One region of the Rahnella sp. ChDrAdgB13 genome, then DNA from elsewhere that is predicted to be linked to it. Evidence: predicted binding sites of a transcription regulator. Region 1 holds the regulator's gene; each other region holds the start of a gene.
What was found. The regulator CRP, encoded in region 1, controls carbon source genes, mostly activating them, when cyclic AMP is high. The targets are predictions, from matches to a motif close to ATGTGANNNNNNTCACAT.
Positions count from the first base shown of each region.

Region 1 (4,191 bases):
AGCGCACGGTGCTGGATACGTACGCGCGTGGCGTTATAGCCGTTCTGGCTGACCAGCATGATGGTCAGCAAAATCCAGTAGGGCTTGGGCAGATTGAAAAACAGACCAAGGCTGCTGCCAATCGCCAGGATGATGCCAAGCCGGGCAGCATTGCGCAGCGCGACCGATTTAAAGGAAAGATAACTTTTCAACGCCGGCCAGAAAGGTAAGCGGGGCTGAGTGTTCATCAGATCGCGTCGGTACAGCGGACGTTGTGTCCGCAATAAACGCGCAATGCGGCTGAAATGGTAATAGCAAAATTGACCGACCGGATTCTCCGGATTGCGCGCGGCTATTTTCTCCAGCGCGGCCAGTTCGTTGGCCATCGTAAATCGCCCGGATAAACGGTGATAAAGAATGTCATCAGCGATGACCCGCAGACGGGCGGAGATCACCTGCGCATTACGTCGTATAACCGCTTCGGCGTGGCTTTCTTCCACCAGCTTTTGCACTTCTTCCGGCTGATGCAGGCTCACCGTGATGTGTTCCTGCAAATCGAGTGCGACCTGAAAACGCTGGAACAGTCGCTTATGGTGATGATGATGTCCGTGTTGCGGCAGCATGTGCAGTTGCTGATAAAGCAGGGCAATCAGATCGATAACCTGTTGCTGACGCGCCAGCAGTGGCGGTAGCGCGGTTTCAGGATCGGTGTGTTGCGTCAGCAGGCTGTATTTCGCCTCGAAGTAATCTGCCAGTTGCAGATAGAGCTGGCTGAGGGTTTCGCGCATCGGTTGTTCTTTTGAAATACGAAACCACGCCCAGTTAAAGATACCGTACCAGGCGGTGCCTGCGGCGAACAGCGCCGGAGCTTGCCACATCGGGCGCAGACCCACCATGCTCAGCGTGAAGATGGTCGCCACCAGCGCACCGGGCAACAGACGCGCATGCAGCGGGCTGATTTCACCGGTCACGCCCAGCAGTAACGCCAGCGACAGCATGATGAGCGGCAGGGGAATGTGCCAGCTTTCCAGCATCACTTGCAGCAGAATGCTGCTCAGGGCAAAAAGCGTGCCGCCGACCATCAGACGTTTGAAAAAGCGTTTGTGTGGCGTATCCAGACCCGCGACATTGCAGCAGGCCGGGCACAGGGAAAACAGCAGACCCATTTGCAGATTGCCAAAAAGCCAGCAAATGCCAACAGGCAGGCACAACACCAGCGTCTGGCGCAGCGCGTAGTTAACTTCGGGATGATAGAACAGTCTTCGCCATAGCGTCATGGATAAAGCTTAGCCCATAAAAAAGGCGCGACAGTTAGCTGTCGCGCCAATTTCTGAGGGATTAACGTGTGCCGTAAACGACAATCGTTTTACCGTGTGCGGAGATCAGGCTTTGATCTTCCAACATTTTGAGAATACGTCCGACTGTTTCACGTGAACAACCGACGATTTGGCCGATTTCCTGACGGGTGATCTTGATTTGCATCCCGTCCGGATGGGTCATTGCATCAGGCTGTTTAGCCAGATTAAGCAAAGTTTGCGCGATACGGCCTGTTACGTCGAGGAAGGCAAGATTGCCGACTTTCTCTGACGTCACTTGCAGACGGTTTGCCATCTGCGCGGAAAGACGCATCAGAATATCCGGGTTTACCTGAATCAGCTGGCGGAATTTTTTATAAGAAATTTCAGCCACTTCGCAGGCAGTTTTAGCACGCACCCAGGCACTGCGTTCCTGCCCTTCTTCGAAGAGTCCCAGCTCGCCGATGAAGTCACCTTGGTTAAGGTATGACAGTATCATTTCTTTGCCTTCTTCATCTTTAATCAGGACGGCAACCGACCCTTTCACGATGTAGTACAGCGTTTCGGCTTTTTCACCTTGGTGAATCAGCGTACTTTTAGAAGGATACTTATGTATATGACAGTGAGACAGGAACCATTCGAGAGTCGGGTCTGTTTGTGGCTTGCCGAGAACCATTTGCTATTATCCTCTGTTGTTATCGCTGCCCAAAATCACAGGGCTCAGAGTTCCCTGTACGGCACTTACTTTAAAAAGCGCCCTTTCAGCATATAACTCCCCAGAAATGCTGCAAGCGGATGTCGGAGTGAAACAGCCTGATTATTGCTGTTAACACCGTGGGTTCTGTTCTTAAACCGCAAAAACCGTCACCGCAATTTACTGGAAAGTATGTTTCGGCTTTGTTTGTAACACAGGTTTGCAATGCTGTCTTCTGTTGTCTCGCTTCAGCATGATGGCGATCGGGTTACGTTGCCAGTTTTTGGGTGAAAGGGTAGTCTGAGGGGAAAATTTGACGAATTTATCCACCGGGAGAAGAGCACATGCACGCACGCGTAAAATGGGTAGAAGGGCTGACGTTTTTAGGTGAGTCAGCGTCGGGCCATCAGATCACAATGGATGGTAATGCGGGCGACAAAGCCCCGAGCCCGATGGAAATGTTGCTGATGTCGGCGGGCGGTTGCAGCGCGATTGATGTAGTGTCTATTTTGCAAAAAGGCCGCAACGACGTGCGTGACTGCGAAGTGAAACTGACGTCTCAGCGCCGCGAAGAAGCACCGCGTCTGTTCACGCACATCAACCTGCATTTCATCGTCACCGGCAAAGACCTGACGGATAAAATTGTGGAACGCGCAGTCAGCCTGTCTGCGGAAAAATATTGCTCCGTTTCCCTGATGCTGGGCAAAGCCGCGACAATCACCCACAGTTTTGAAGTAGTGAACGCCGAATAAGTCACGACCAGTGATACGACTGGCACTGACTTCGCAGTAAATCCAGAAATCGCCGCGCGGCAAACGTCAGCGGCGATTTCTGCGAATAGAGCACGCAATATTCCGCTTCCGGCAGCGTATCGATATTGAGCAGGCAAAGCCTGTCCTGTAAGCCGAACGGCGCGCGCATGGCCTTCGCCACAATCGTCAGATAATCCGACTGCAACACCATATTCAGCCCGCACACTACCGAATCCGTTCTTACCGGCGTTTCCCCGGCTGGTGCGTTAAAGCCGTTCATCGAAAGCTGAATCTGCTGGTAGTAACCCATATCCGTTTCCGGCAACACCCAGCGCGCGCACTGCAATTCGTCGAGCGTGGTGGCATCTGCCAGCGGATGGCCTTGCCGCGCAATCACACCAAAAGGGGCGCTAAACAGCGGCTCACGCACCAAATCTTCCAGCGGAAAACCCGGCCCGGCGGTCCCGACGGCAAAATCGAGTTTCCCTTCACGCAGCGCCGGTAACAGCGTCGAAAGCTGGCCTTCTTTAATCAGCAGTTTGGACTGGGGAAATTGCGTTTTGAACGCTTCACTAAGGGCCGGAAATACCGTCAGCGCCAGCAGTGATGAAAACCCGATAGCCACCGAACCCTGCGAATACTGATTAATCTGCCGGATCTCATCCGCCGCGCGTTCAAGTTCTTCGAGAATAAACTGCATGCGCTGCGCAAAGGCACGGCCGGTTTCCGTCAGCGCCATGCCCTGATTGCCGCGCACGATAAGCTGAGTTTCAAGCGTTTGTTCCAGTTCCCGCAAGGTTCTACTGACCGCGGGCTGCGACTGATTCATCGCCCGCGCCGCGCCGCGAATACTGCCGCTGCGGATAACCTGCTGGAAAACCTTGAGTTGCTGCAATTTCGGTAAATAACGCATGTCGCCTCGCTTGAAAGCCCTATCAGTAAAAAGCATCACCCGCCCAAAAATTGCATCTTATGGCAAACCTGTAAAGCTGATAGCTTCAGATTTGGAATAAATAATACGTTGTTATTCAGTTGATTACGTGATGCATGTCGCATTTTACTTTTCGCCCGACAGTGAGAACTTCTGACGCGGTGATAACAAAAAGGGATATCCGCTATGAAAAGTCGTTCCCTGATGATCTTCCTGCTGTTCGTCGGTTATGCGGTGGTGTATATCGACAAAACAGTAATGGGGTTCGCGCTGCTGCCGATTGAGCGCGAATTTAACCTGCAACCAGAGCAGCTGGGTTACATCACCGGCATTTTCTTCCTGGCCTATTCGCTGTTTCAGATCCCCGCTGGCTGGATGAATGACCGCTTCGGCTACAAAAAAGTACTTGGTATCTCGCTGTTTTTGCTCGGCGGGTTCGCGCTCTGCTTCGGTTTGCTGGGATTCAGCCTCGGTTTTCTGGTGACGTTTCGCTTTCTCTCCGGCGTCGGACATTCCGGTTATCCGTGTTCCTGCGCCAAA
Region 1 covers NZ_JAEMGT010000012.1:110,676-114,866, forward strand. Annotated here, with positions in the region: gene J8X26_RS05125 (YccS/YhfK family putative transporter) at 1-1,256, opposite strand, end outside; gene crp (cAMP-activated global transcriptional regulator CRP) at 1,318-1,950, opposite strand; gene J8X26_RS05135 (OsmC family protein) at 2,313-2,720, shown strand; gene J8X26_RS05140 (LysR substrate-binding domain-containing protein) at 2,722-3,633, opposite strand; gene J8X26_RS05145 (MFS transporter) at 3,838-4,191, shown strand, end outside.

Region 2 (4,191 bases), on a different contig from region 1:
GTATGGCGTTGCTGAACCTGACCGCCGTTGCGGCACCTGCGGGCGGCATGCCTGTGGTACTCGGCGCGGGCTGGCCGGGCGTGCTGTTGCACGAAGCGGTCGGGCATGGCCTCGAAGGCGATTTCAACCGTCGCGGAACGTCAGTCTTCAGTGGCCAGATGGGTAAACTCGTGGCTTCTGAGCTGTGCACGGTTGTTGATGACGGCACAATGCCAGGCCTGCGCGGCTCGCTGGCCATCGACGATGAAGGCGTGCCGGGGCAATACAACGTGCTTATCGAAAACGGCGTGCTGAAAGGCTACATGCAGGACAAACTGAACGCGCGTCTGATGGGCGTTGCGCCAACCGGTAATGGCCGTCGCGAATCCTATGCGCACCTGCCAATGCCGCGTATGACCAATACCTACATGCTGGCCGGGAAATCAACGCCGGAAGATATTATCAGCAGCGTGGAATACGGCTTGTATGCACCGAATTTCGGCGGCGGTCAGGTCGACATTACCTCCGGCAAATTCGTGTTCTCCACCTCTGAAGCCTATCTGATTGAAAAAGGCCGCATCACCAAACCGGTGAAAGGCGCCACGCTGATTGGCTCCGGGATCGAAGCGATGCAGCAGATTTCCATGGTGGGCAACGATCTGGCCATCGATAAAGGCGTGGGCGTGTGCGGTAAAGAAGGTCAGAGCCTTCCGGTCGGCGTCGGTCAGCCAACCCTGAAGCTGGATAATCTGACGGTGGGCGGTACGGCGTAACCTCAGGTTTTTCAGCGATTAGCCTCCCTTTGCGGGAGGCTATTTATTTCCTGCCTAATTCCACTGCGTCACTTTCTTACCCTGCCGGTAACCCTGATACACCTTACTCACCCGTTTGAAATAATCCGTCAGATAATCAATGCAGACCTGCACTTTCAGCGGGAGTTTGTCTTTTTCCGTGTACAGCGCGTACACCGGGCGCGGATCGGACTGGTAGCTTCTGAATAAAATTTCTACTTCGCCGGCATTAATTTCCTCAATCACCCACATCAGCGGGACATACGCAATGCCAACACCCGCTTTCAGCCAGCGGATCATGGTCTGCGAATCGTTGGTGACGAAACGCCCTTGCGGCGTGATGCGCGTCGAAATGCCTTCCGGTGCGATCAGTTCAAATTCACTGTCGGGACGCACGCTGTATTCCAGCCAAGAGAAATTCACCATATCGGCAGGTTTTTCCGGCGTACCGTGCTGCGCCAGATAGCTGCGTGCCGCACACACCACCATCGGCATGGACCCTAATCGGGTGCAAAACAGGCTGGAATCCTGCAACGCACCGACGCGGATCACGACATCCAGCCCGTCGGCGATTAAATCGGGCGCGGGAATGCCGGTGACCAGATTCACCGTCAGGCCGGGATATTCGCCGAGCATTTCGGCGGTCATGGCAGCAAGAACATTTTGTGCCATTGTCGATGAGCTGCCGATGCGCAAAGTGCCGGTCGGCGTGTTATTGAAGGCATACAACTGTTCATGCACTTCACGCACGTCATGCAGCATTTTCCGGCATCCCTGATAGTAAAGCTTTCCGGCTTCTGTCAGGCCGATACTGCGGGTGCTGCGGTTTAGTAATTTGATTTGTAAGTCATTTTCCAGCTTTGAAATGGTCTGGCTGATGGCGGAAACGCTCATGTCGAGGCGTCGTGCGGCGGCGGTAAAAGAACCGCTTTCCACGACCTGAGCGAATATCGACATGCGTTTTAATCGATCCATTGTTAACTCTGGCTTAAAAGTGATTTAGATCACAGAACGTTGATTACTTGATAATAAGCACGCTAATATACTCGTCCGGGCGATAAAACTCAGGTTTCTGATTTCCTGAATCAATGCTTACCTTCGCACACTTCCCTGGCAACCCCACAGTTTCATTGAGCACTTCCCAGTGAATTATTTATCTCCGGGGACGCGTGGCATTGCCTAAAATAATGAATAATGCGTGCGCGGGACGAGCAGATCTGCCCGCCGTCACTGCTGCTGGTAATAATGTAAGGAATTTTTGATGAGTTTGCTTCCGGTAATGGTGATTTTCGGATTGTCGTTTCCACCGGTATTTTTTGAAATACTGCTGGCGCTGGTGGTGTTTTTCCTGCTCCGGCGGATATTACAACCGACTGGTATTTATGACTTTGTCTGGCATCCGGCTTTGTTTAACACAGCATTATATTGCTGTCTTTTTTACCTGATTTCCCGCTTGTTCGTCTGAGGCCGTTGTGAAAAATTTCTCTATAAAAATAATACGTTATGCAATTACGCTGATTCTTGTCGTTCTGGCTGTCATCGCAATCTTCAGAGCCTGGGCGTTCTATACGGAATCTCCGTGGACCCGTGATGCCAAATTTACCGCTGACGTTGTGTCGATTGCGCCGGATGTGACCGGTTTAATCACTGACGTGCCGGTGATTGATAATCAGCTGGTGACCAAAGGTCAGGTGCTGTTCAAAATTGACCAGCCGCGTTATCAGCAGGCGCTGGACGAAGCGAGTGCTGACGTCGCTTATTATCAGGCGCTGGCCGCCGAGAAAAAACGCGAAGCCGGACGCCGTGTGAAACTGGGCGTTCAGGCAATGTCGCAGGAAGAAATTGATCAGGCGAACAACGTACTGCAAACCGCGCAGCATCAGCTGGCAAAAGCGCAGGCCGCGCGCGATCTGGCGGTACTGGATTTAGAGCGTACCGTGGTTGTCGCACCGGCGGATGGCTGGGTCACTAACCTCACGGTTCATCCCGGCAACTACATTAACCGGGGTTCGACCGCCGTGGCGCTGGTGAAGAAAAACTCTTTCTACATTCTGGCGTATCTGGAAGAAACTAAATTGCCGGGCCTGAAAAAAGGTGACCGTGCGGAAATTACTCCGCTGGGCAGTAACCGCATTATGCACGGCACGGTAGACAGCGTCGCTGCTGCGGTCACCAACAGCTCATCTTCGGCGGCGACCAATGGTCTGGCGACTATCGACAGCAACCTGGAATGGGTGCGCCTGGCGCAGCGCGTGCCGGTGAAAATCGTGCTCGACGATAAAGACCAGCAGCATCCGTACCCGGCGGGGACGACGGCCACCGTCGTAATTACCGGCAGTCATGATCGTAAACGAGATGAAGGTTCTCCGTTCCTTCGTCTCCTGCATCGCCTGAGAGAGTTTGGTTAAGGCCGGAAAGATGAATAGCGTACTTATCCCGCGCATACGTTTTGCCTGCAAGCTGACGTTCGCGATCCTCGGCGCTCTGGTTCTCGGGTTTTATCTGCAACTCGAGACCCCGCGCTGGTCGGCCATGACCGCCGCCATTGTGACCTCCGGCCCTGCGCTGGTGGCGGGCGGCGAACCTTTTGCCGGTGCTATTCGTCACCGTGGTTTCCTGCGCGTTATCGGGACGTTTATCGGCTGTATCGCGGCTCTGGTGATTGTTATCGCCACCGCCCGCGCGCCGGTCGTGATGCTGCTTTTATGCTGTATATGGGCGGGCATCTGCACCTGGTGGTCTTCACTGGTGCGCATTGAAAACTCCTATGCGCTGGGGCTGGCGGGTTATACCGCGCTGATTATCGTGGTGACTTCCGCCAGCGCACCGTTACAGACACCGCAGTTTGCCGTTGAGCGTTGCAGCGAAATCGTGATCGGTATTTGCTGCGCCATCGTGGCTGATCTGCTGTTTTCTCCGCGTTCCATCAAAAAAGATATCGACCGCGCCGTCAGTCAGCTGATGTTGGATCAGTTTGCGCTGATGCGGATTTGCGTGAATGTCGGCTCCAAAGAAGATATCGACAAATCCTGGAATAATCTGGTCAAAAGCACCACAGCGCTAAACGGTATGCGCGGCAGCCTGATGATGGAATCATCGCGCTGGCAGCGTTGCAATCAGCGTCTGAAGGCGCTGCACAGCACCTCGCTGAGCATGATTACCCAGGCCTGTGAAACCTATCTGATTATGCAGGACACGCCGGAAAGGCTTTCTCCCGAGCTGAAAGCGTTATTTGCTGAACCGGCAGAAACCGTTGCGGATGTTCACCGTCGCCTGAAACAGCTGCGCCAGATTATTACCGGCATGCACAGCGATAACGTACTGGTGACGCTCAGCGCCTGGGCCGGGGCAGGGACCCGTGCGCTGTTGCTGATGAAAGGTGTTCAGACCAACAGCAGCATCAGCAGCATTGAAAGCGGCG
Region 2 covers NZ_JAEMGT010000035.1:34,021-38,211, forward strand. Annotated here, with positions in the region: gene tldD (metalloprotease TldD) at 1-752, shown strand, start outside; gene aaeR (HTH-type transcriptional activator AaeR) at 807-1,745, opposite strand; gene aaeX (p-hydroxybenzoic acid efflux pump operon protein AaeX) at 2,032-2,235, shown strand; gene aaeA (p-hydroxybenzoic acid efflux pump subunit AaeA) at 2,243-3,178, shown strand; gene aaeB (p-hydroxybenzoic acid efflux pump subunit AaeB) at 3,189-4,191, shown strand, end outside.
Region 2: a site for CRP is predicted at 1,763-1,780, ahead of aaeR (HTH-type transcriptional activator AaeR). Genes of this name have one in related genera too.

Region 3 (4,191 bases), on a different contig from region 1:
GGGTGTTCGTACAGAACCCACATGATCTTCGCGGCGTCCATTGGGGAACCGCCACCCAGAGCGATGATAACGTCTGGTTTGAAGGAATTCATTTGCTCAGCACCTTTACGAACGATGCTCAGAGTTGGATCCGCTTCAACTTCGAAGAACACTTCAGTTTCAATGCCGTGACCTTTCAGAACGCTGGTGATCTGGTCAGCATAGCCGTTGTTGAACAGGTAACGGTCAGTCACGATGAAAGCGCGTTTCGCTCCATCCGTTGCCACTTCTTCCAGCGCGATTGGCAGTGAGCCACGGCGGAAGTAGATTGATTTCGGAAGTTTATGCCACAACATGTTTTCTGCTCGCTTCGCTACAGTTTTCTTGTTGATCAAGTGTTTAGGACCGACGTTTTCAGAGATGGAGTTACCACCCCATGAACCGCAACCCAGCGTCAGAGACGGAGCAAGTTTGAAGTTATACAGGTCACCGATACCACCCTGTGAAGCCGGGGTGTTGATCAGGATACGTGCGGTTTTCATTTTGTTGCCAAAATAGTTCACACGTTCTGGTTGGTTGTCCTGGTCTGTGTACAGACAAGATGTGTGGCCGATACCGCCCATTTCTACCAGTTTCTCAGCTTTGTTTACCGCATCTTCGAAATCTTTAGCGCGGTACATTGCCAGGGTAGGGGACAGTTTTTCGTGTGCAAACGGTTCAGATTCGTCAACAACACTGACTTCGCCGATTAACACTTTGGTGTTAGCAGGAACTTTGATGCCGGCCATTTCAGCAATTTTCACTGCTGGCTGACCTACGATAGCAGCGTTGAGGCCACCGTTTTTAAGGATGATATCAGAAACCGCTTTCAGCTCTTTGCCCTGCAGCATGTAGCCGCCGTGGGAAGCAAAACGTTCACGAACTGCGTTATAAGCAGAATCAACGACGATAATGGACTGTTCAGAAGCACAGATTACGCCGTTATCGAAGGTTTTAGACATCAGAACAGAAGCGACAACACGTTTGATGTCGGCAGTTTCGTCAACAACAACTGGGGTGTTACCTGCACCTACACCGATCGCTGGTTTACCAGAGCTGTATGCGGCTTTAACCATGCCAGGACCACCGGTTGCCAGAATCAGGTTCAGGTCAGGGTGATGCATTAATTGGTTAGACAGTTCTACACTTGGTTCATCAATCCAGCCAATGATGTCTTTTGGTGCACCTGCAGCGATAGCGGCTTGCAGCACGATATCAGCAGCTTTGTTGGTCGCATTTTTTGCACGTGGGTGCGGGGAGAAGATGATGCCGTTACGGGTTTTCAGGCTAATAAGCGCTTTGAAAATCGCAGTAGAAGTTGGGTTGGTGGTTGGAACAATACCGCAGATCAGGCCGATTGGCTCAGCGATAGTGATGGTACCGAAAGTATCATCCTGACCCAGAATGCCACAGGTCTTTTCATCTTTGTAAGCATTGTAGATATATTCAGAGGCGAAGTGGTTTTTGATCACTTTGTCTTCGACGATACCCATTCCGGATTCTTCAACAGCCAGTTTGGCAAGGAGAATTCGAGAATCGGCAGCAGCCAGGGCGGCGGCAGCGAAAATCTTATCTACTTGTTCTTGACTGAAGTTGGCATATTCGCGCTGTGCCTTCTTGACTCGTGCTACGAGTGCGTTTAGTTCAGCGACATTTGTTACAGCCATAATGCTCTCCTGATAAAGTTAAACTCTTTTAGTAAATAATCTGCCAAAGACTAGTATAGACCTGCTATCAGTCACCGTGAGAAACTAATTAATGCTAAAGATCTCAATGTGTTGTCTTTGTCTCTTTATTTGCTCAAAGAGCTTTCAGTTGTGAAGCACCGGGTAAAGTCGATATCTTTTAAATCGCCTCTATCACTGAACGTTTTGTCTTCAAGTAACGCTGAGTGACTATGTACTGAGCTTACCTATTTGTAGGCAAGGTGAATTTGATCTGGATCACTGAATACCGATGCTGACACCATTCAGCAGTGTGTTGTTGAGAATGATTATCAAATTTACCCATGGATAATACAGTTTAGTAGCTAAAGTTATCAATAAAAAAACTCATTTTTAACAAAAGCCTTATTCACTGCCTTTATTTCTAAATCTGGTGATAAAAACTATGAAACGGCGTGGCGCCTTTACGGGGATTCCAGTACATTAGCGCCCATCAAAACCTTCTTCTGCTGGCATATTTGTGCGGAGTTCTGCGTGAGCCAATCTTTATTAGATTTTTCAGGGTATATCAAATTTTTCGTCGGCCTGTTTGCACTGGTCAACCCGGTAGGGATCTTGCCGGTCTTTATCAGCATGACCAGCTATCAGGCAGCGGCGGGACGTAATAAGACCAACATGACAGCCAACCTGTCAGTGGCCATTATTTTGTCGACGGCGCTTTTCCTTGGCGACGCGATTTTGCACCTGTTCGGGATTTCCATTGATTCGTTCCGTATTGCCGGCGGGATCCTGGTGGTGACGATAGCGATGTCGATGATCAGCGGAAAGCTGGGTGAAGATAAGCAGAACAAGCAGGAGAAATCAGAAACGGCAATCCGTGAAAATGTAGGCGTGGTTCCGCTGGCCTTGCCGCTGATGGCCGGACCGGGTGCGATAAGCTCGACGATTGTCTGGAGTTCACGGTACAACGGCTGGCAGAATCTGCTGGGGTTGACCGTTGCAATCATCTTCTTTGCATTCTGTTGCTGGCTGCTGTTCCGTGCGGCACCTTTATTAGTCCGCCTGTTAGGGCAAACCGGCATCAACGTCATTACCCGTATCATGGGTCTTTTACTGATGTCACTCGGTATTGAGTTTATCGTCACCGGTATTAAAGCTATTTTCCCCGGTTTGCTCTGATTCTTAGCCTGCAAATTCTCGCGGATACATTAACCTTATCCGTGAGAATTATTACTCCTTCTTATAATCCTGTGCATTATTATAGTGCAGCTAATGACTTAATTGAGAGCATTTGCACCCTAATGTGGCGTAAATCTACATTTCACCTTCCTTTTTAATCCAAGTCTCCATTTATTCTAATAAACTTAGCTAATTCTTCGCTAAATACCGTTATTTATTGCCCGTATTGCCGTTAATTTACCCACATCATTCTGTAAGGCTTGTGCAGGCCGTACCGAGATGTTATTAGTGTTAACACAGCAGTTAACAGCGCTTTATCCTTGAAATCATCCGATTGTTAACTGATTGTGTCAGAGCAATTCCTGAACAACCGTCTTTACAAAAAAGTGTGAGAAATACCGTATTAACTCAACATATAACAATGGGTTAAGTGCTATTTCTGATGTGAGGTCGCGGGTGTCCTTCCGGCACGCTTAACGCATAAAAGAGAATTACGTAACAAATTTGCAAAATTTATTGGCGCCCGTATCAGGCTTCTGATAATTTTCAAATCGTCTTCAAAAATGGAATTTTGTTTAGAGTCATGCTCTGAGTGAGAATGAATCTTGCCAGGCGTAGAGAGATTGAAGCAATTTCATTTGTTTTGGAGAGTGTCGTGTCATCATGCGTATCACAAAATTATCCTCGCTCGCTTTCCGTGAAAAGAAAGTCAGGCATTGAGATGACGACAATTAACAACCTTGCGTTGACTCTCCCGATTCAACAAAACAAATCTTCAGTACTTCTTCTGATTAAAATGAATGACAGCGCTTAACTGCGACGGATTTTCTATCGCCTTAATCCGGGTTAAAAGAAAATAATCGGGTGAAGTACAGAAATAACAGAATGTGATTGCCTGGTGTGCGACTGAACATTGTGAAGTTACGTACGGGGTTATCAAATGGAGTGGGATCATCCTTAACGATCCCGGAAACCGCACGGCGAATACAGCCTGACGTTTCATCAAACCTGAGATGTAGCAACATGCAGTAATAGGGGACAGCCATCTGCGGGTGGTACTACATGGGGGGCCTTTCTCGAGCAATTCGTTCCTGCTTTTGAAACCCATTGACCCAGCAAGGGTTTATCTTGCACCCGGGCGTGCAAGTTCATAATAAAAATTGGAGTTAAATAAAAATGACCAACATCACAAAAAAAAATCTGCTGGCTGCATGCATCATGGCTGCGGTGGGAACAATTTCTATCAATAACGCAGTTGCGGCCAATGTGCCTGCCGGCGTAACTCTGGCGGCTAAACAAGAACTGGTGCGTAATAACGGTTCTGAAGTTC
Region 3 covers NZ_JAEMGT010000017.1:77,561-81,751, reverse strand. Annotated here, with positions in the region: gene adhE (bifunctional acetaldehyde-CoA/alcohol dehydrogenase) at 1-1,685, opposite strand, end outside; gene J8X26_RS06450 (YchE family NAAT transporter) at 2,217-2,861, shown strand; gene oppA (oligopeptide ABC transporter substrate-binding protein OppA) at 4,038-4,191, shown strand, end outside.
Region 3: a site for CRP is predicted at 1,950-1,967, ahead of J8X26_RS06450 (YchE family NAAT transporter). Genes of this name have one in related genera too.

Region 4 (4,191 bases), on a different contig from region 1:
CAATTTCGTCGTCAGGGACATGCCATCGCGGCGTTCCGGCTGATGGAAGAACACCTGCGCGAGCTGGGCAGCGTGGCGATTGAGCTGAACGTTTTCGCCAGCAATCCCGGCGCGCAGGCACTTTATGCCAGCCTGGGTTATGTCACGACAAAAATGAATATGCGTAAACCGCTTTAGCGGATGTATTTCATAAAGTTAGTCGGTTTACCCACGCGGTCATAAAGCTGGCGCGCGGTGTAATTGGTGGTCTGCGTCATCCAGTACACGTTGGCTTTTTCGTTTTTGTCAGCATGAGCGTAGACCACTTCAATCAGTTTCTGCCCGATACCCAGTTTGCGCGCGGACTCATCGACGTATAAATCCTGCAAATACACCACCTGATTCATGTGCCAGCCGTGATCGTGATTCAGGCAATTCACCAGCCCGACCAGCCTCCCCTGATATTCCGCCACATAGCCAAACATGCCGTCATAGTCAGGATCCGACAACCGCCGGAACGTGAAATCAAACTGCGCCGGATCCAGCTCCGACTGGTAAAAATCCAGATAACCGCGCCACAAATTTTCCCAACCTTCGCGGTCGGCAGGCGTTAACGGACGGATAACAACATCTTGCGGCTGGCTCATCGGTCATTCTCCTCAGTAAATGAAATCGTTACGGGCGGGACTGCGGATAATGTATCAGGTCGTGGAAACGCACGGAATGTTCACTCTTATTGCGGTATGCGTGCGCGCAATCCGCCGCAAACCGCAGCGCTTCTCCGGCGCTCAGTACGCGGGTCACGCCATCCACGGTCAGCGTCAGTTCGCCCTCAATCACAATCACATGCTCGATAACACCGGCTTCATGAGGCGTAGACTCGCTGCAACCGCCGGGTTCGAGATCGATAACAAACATATCCATGCGCAAAGTCGTGTCGTAGGGGAATAACGGCACGACGCGCATTCCTGAAGTGTCGCTGTTAAACGTGGTCAGCAACCCGTGGCGATGCAGCGCGGCAGATTGCTCCGGCGGTGTTTCGAGAAACTCTGAAAACGAGACATTCAGCCCGCTGGCGATTTTCCATAAAGTCGCCACGGTCGGACTGGATTCGCCGCGTTCAATTTGCCCGAGCATGGCCTTACTGACGCCGGTTTTTTCTGCCGCCTGAGTGAGACTCCATCCGCGTTCGCTGCGCACGGCTTTCAGCTGACTGCCAATATGGCGGGTAAGTTCCTGCATTGTGTCTCCTCTGCGACGATGATCGTTCATCGCGATTGTGCGTTATAACGCACAGTGATATCTTGAGCGCATCATATGTGCGCTATAACGCACAACAGCATACCGCCAGCGTCCGCTAACCCGAAGGATTTTCACAAATGACCATGCGTATCAGTTTGCAGGATGTCACTTTTTCGGCGGTGATAGCCGGATTTGTCGCAGTTTTAGTCGGCTATACCAGCTCCGCGGCAATTATCTTTCAGGCAGCTGAAGCGGCGGGTACCAGCGCGCCACAAATCGGTGGCTGGCTGAGCATGCTGGGTCTGGGAATGGGCGTGACGAGCATCGGACTTTCGCTGTATTACCGCACGCCGGTCGTGACCGCATGGTCGACGCCCGGCGCAGCGTTACTCGTCACCAGTCTGCCCGGCACGTCGATTAACGAGGCCATTGGCGTGTTTGTATTTGCCACCGGTCTGATCCTGCTGTGCGGCGTGACCGGCTTGTTCGCCAGACTGATGCATTACATTCCGCAGGCGCTTTCGGCTGCGATGCTGGGCGGCATTCTGCTGCGTTTCGGGCTGAATGCGTTTACCTCGCTGCAAAGTAATTTCGCGCTGGCGGGCACGATGTGTCTGGTTTATCTGCTGGCGAAACGCGCCCTGCCACGCTATGCGGTGGTGCTTGCGCTGATTGCCGGGCTGATCGTCGCCGGCTTACAAGGTGATATTGCGCTGCACGGCCAGACCATGACGTTTGCCGCGCCGGCATTTGTGATGCCGCATTTTACGTGGCCTTCCATTATCGGCATCGGCATTCCGTTTTTCGTGGTGACCATGGCGTCACAAAATGCACCAGGTATCGCCACGCTGAAAGCGCACGGCTATCACCTGCCCGTTTCGCCGCTGATTTCGTGGACCGCGCTCACCGCGTTAATTCTGGCACCGTTCGGCGGATTTACCGTTTGTATCGCCGCCATTACCGCCGCAATTTGTATGGGTGAAGATATCCACCCGGATCCGAAAAAGCGCTACATGGCCGCCGTCTCCGCCGGGATTTTCTACCTGATTGCCGGTGTGTTTGGGGGTTCGATCGGCCTGGTGTTTACCGCGCTACCTCCCGCGCTTATTCATACTATCGCCGGGCTGGCACTGCTCGGCACTATTGCCGGGAGTTTATACCGGGCGCTGGAAAATGAACGTCAGCGTGACGCAGCGATTATCACGTTTCTGATCACCGCGTCCGGCGTGACATTACTCGGCGTGGGTTCGGCGTTCTGGGGCTTAACCGGCGGCGTGATCTCGCATCTGATCCTCAGTATTCCTGCGCGTAACAAGGCGCAACCGCCCGCGAAAGGTTGAGTCCGTTCAAGTTATGGGTAACAGGTTTTCGTAACACGAAACAAAGTGACGGTGGTCACATTTTCCGCCGTCCAAACGCTCTTTACTGGGAGCCATCAGGCCAAAAATGCCCCCTTTAAAGAGCGAGAATTCCATGACAATTGCCACTCAATCCTGCGTCGTAACCGGGAAAAAAGACGTCTCGGTGATCGGCCAGACCATCGACTACACAGGCCAGGGCACGCTGGTAAAAATCACCCGTGGCGGCATCTGCGGTTCCGACCTGCATTACTACGAACACGGTGCCGTCGGTGATTTCAAAGTACGCGAGGCGATGGTGCTCGGGCATGAAGTAGTGGGTGTGGTGGAGAAATCTGACAACCCAAATTTGCAGCCGGGCCAGAAAGTCGCGCTGAACCCCAGCAAGCCATGCAAGGCCTGCAAATATTGCCTTTCCGGTGATGAAAACCAGTGCACCACCATGAAATTCTTTGGCAGCGCGATGTATTTCCCGCACATCAACGGCGCATTTACGCAATATAAAATCGTCGACAGCGAACAGTGTATTCCTTACGACAATCAGGTCAGCGACCGGCTGATGGTGTTCGCCGAACCGCTTGCGGTAGCAATCCACGCGGTCAATCAGGCCGGGGATATTCACGGCAAAACGGTGTTTGTTTCCGGCGTCGGTCCGATTGGCTGCCTGATCGTGCTGGCCGCTAAAGCCAAAGGTGCAGCACAAATCGTGGTAACGGATCCGAGCGAACGTTGCCGCACGCTGGCACTGGCCGTTGGCGCAAGCAAAGCGCTGGACGCCGCGCAGGGTGATTTCAGCGAATATCAGGCCGAAAAAGGTTTCTTCGATGTCTCCTTTGACGCCTCCGGCCATCCTTCTTCTATCCGCCGCTGTCTGGAAGTCACCCGCGCACGCGGCACACTGGTGCAGGTCGGCATGGGGCCCGTGGTGAATGAATTCCCGCTGATGATTCTGATTGCCAAAGAAATTAACTGGGTCGGCAGCTTCCGTTTCACCGGGGAATTTAATACGGCGGTGGAATGGCTGGCGAATAAAACCGTCGATCCGATGCCGTTACTGTCAGCGGAATTCCCGCAGGAAAGTCTGGTGGAAGCACTGGACTATGCAATGGATAAATCCAAAGCATCGAAAGTTCAGCTGGTTTTCTAGTCTGCTGACGGATTCACAATATCAAAACATCGCTTCATTTTATGATGTCCTCCGATTTTCATCCTCAGAGGACATTTGCATTATGGTGAAGGATAACGCGAAAAAGCAGGTCGCGCTGCTGCTGGCCGACGGATTTGAAGAAGGCGAAGCGGTGATTGTGCTCGATATTCTCGAGCGGCTGGAAATTCAGGTCACTACGCTGGCCTGCCAGAAAAGCCTGACGCTGCGCACTTACCACGGCATTCAGATGCAGGCCAATGAATTGCTGAGCGCACAGGGCGATCGTTTGTATGACGCGGTGGTGATGCCCGGCGGCCCGGAAGGCTCGGTGGCGCTGGCGGCCAGCAAAGATGTCGTGGAATTTGTCCGCCGTCATGACGAAGCTGGAAAACTGATTTGCCCGCTGTGCTCGGCGGCCGCGCGCGTTCTGGGCGGTAACGGCCTGCTGAAAGGACGGCGTTATGT
Region 4 covers NZ_JAEMGT010000064.1:54,135-58,325, reverse strand. Annotated here, with positions in the region: gene J8X26_RS16760 (GNAT family N-acetyltransferase) at 1-177, shown strand, start outside; gene J8X26_RS16755 (GNAT family N-acetyltransferase) at 174-626, opposite strand; gene J8X26_RS16750 (helix-turn-helix domain-containing protein) at 655-1,221, opposite strand; gene J8X26_RS16745 (benzoate/H(+) symporter BenE family transporter) at 1,359-2,561, shown strand; gene idnD (L-idonate 5-dehydrogenase) at 2,695-3,726, shown strand; gene J8X26_RS16735 (DJ-1/PfpI family protein) at 3,809-4,191, shown strand, end outside.
Region 4: a site for CRP is predicted at 2,605-2,622, ahead of idnD (L-idonate 5-dehydrogenase). Genes of this name have one in related genera too.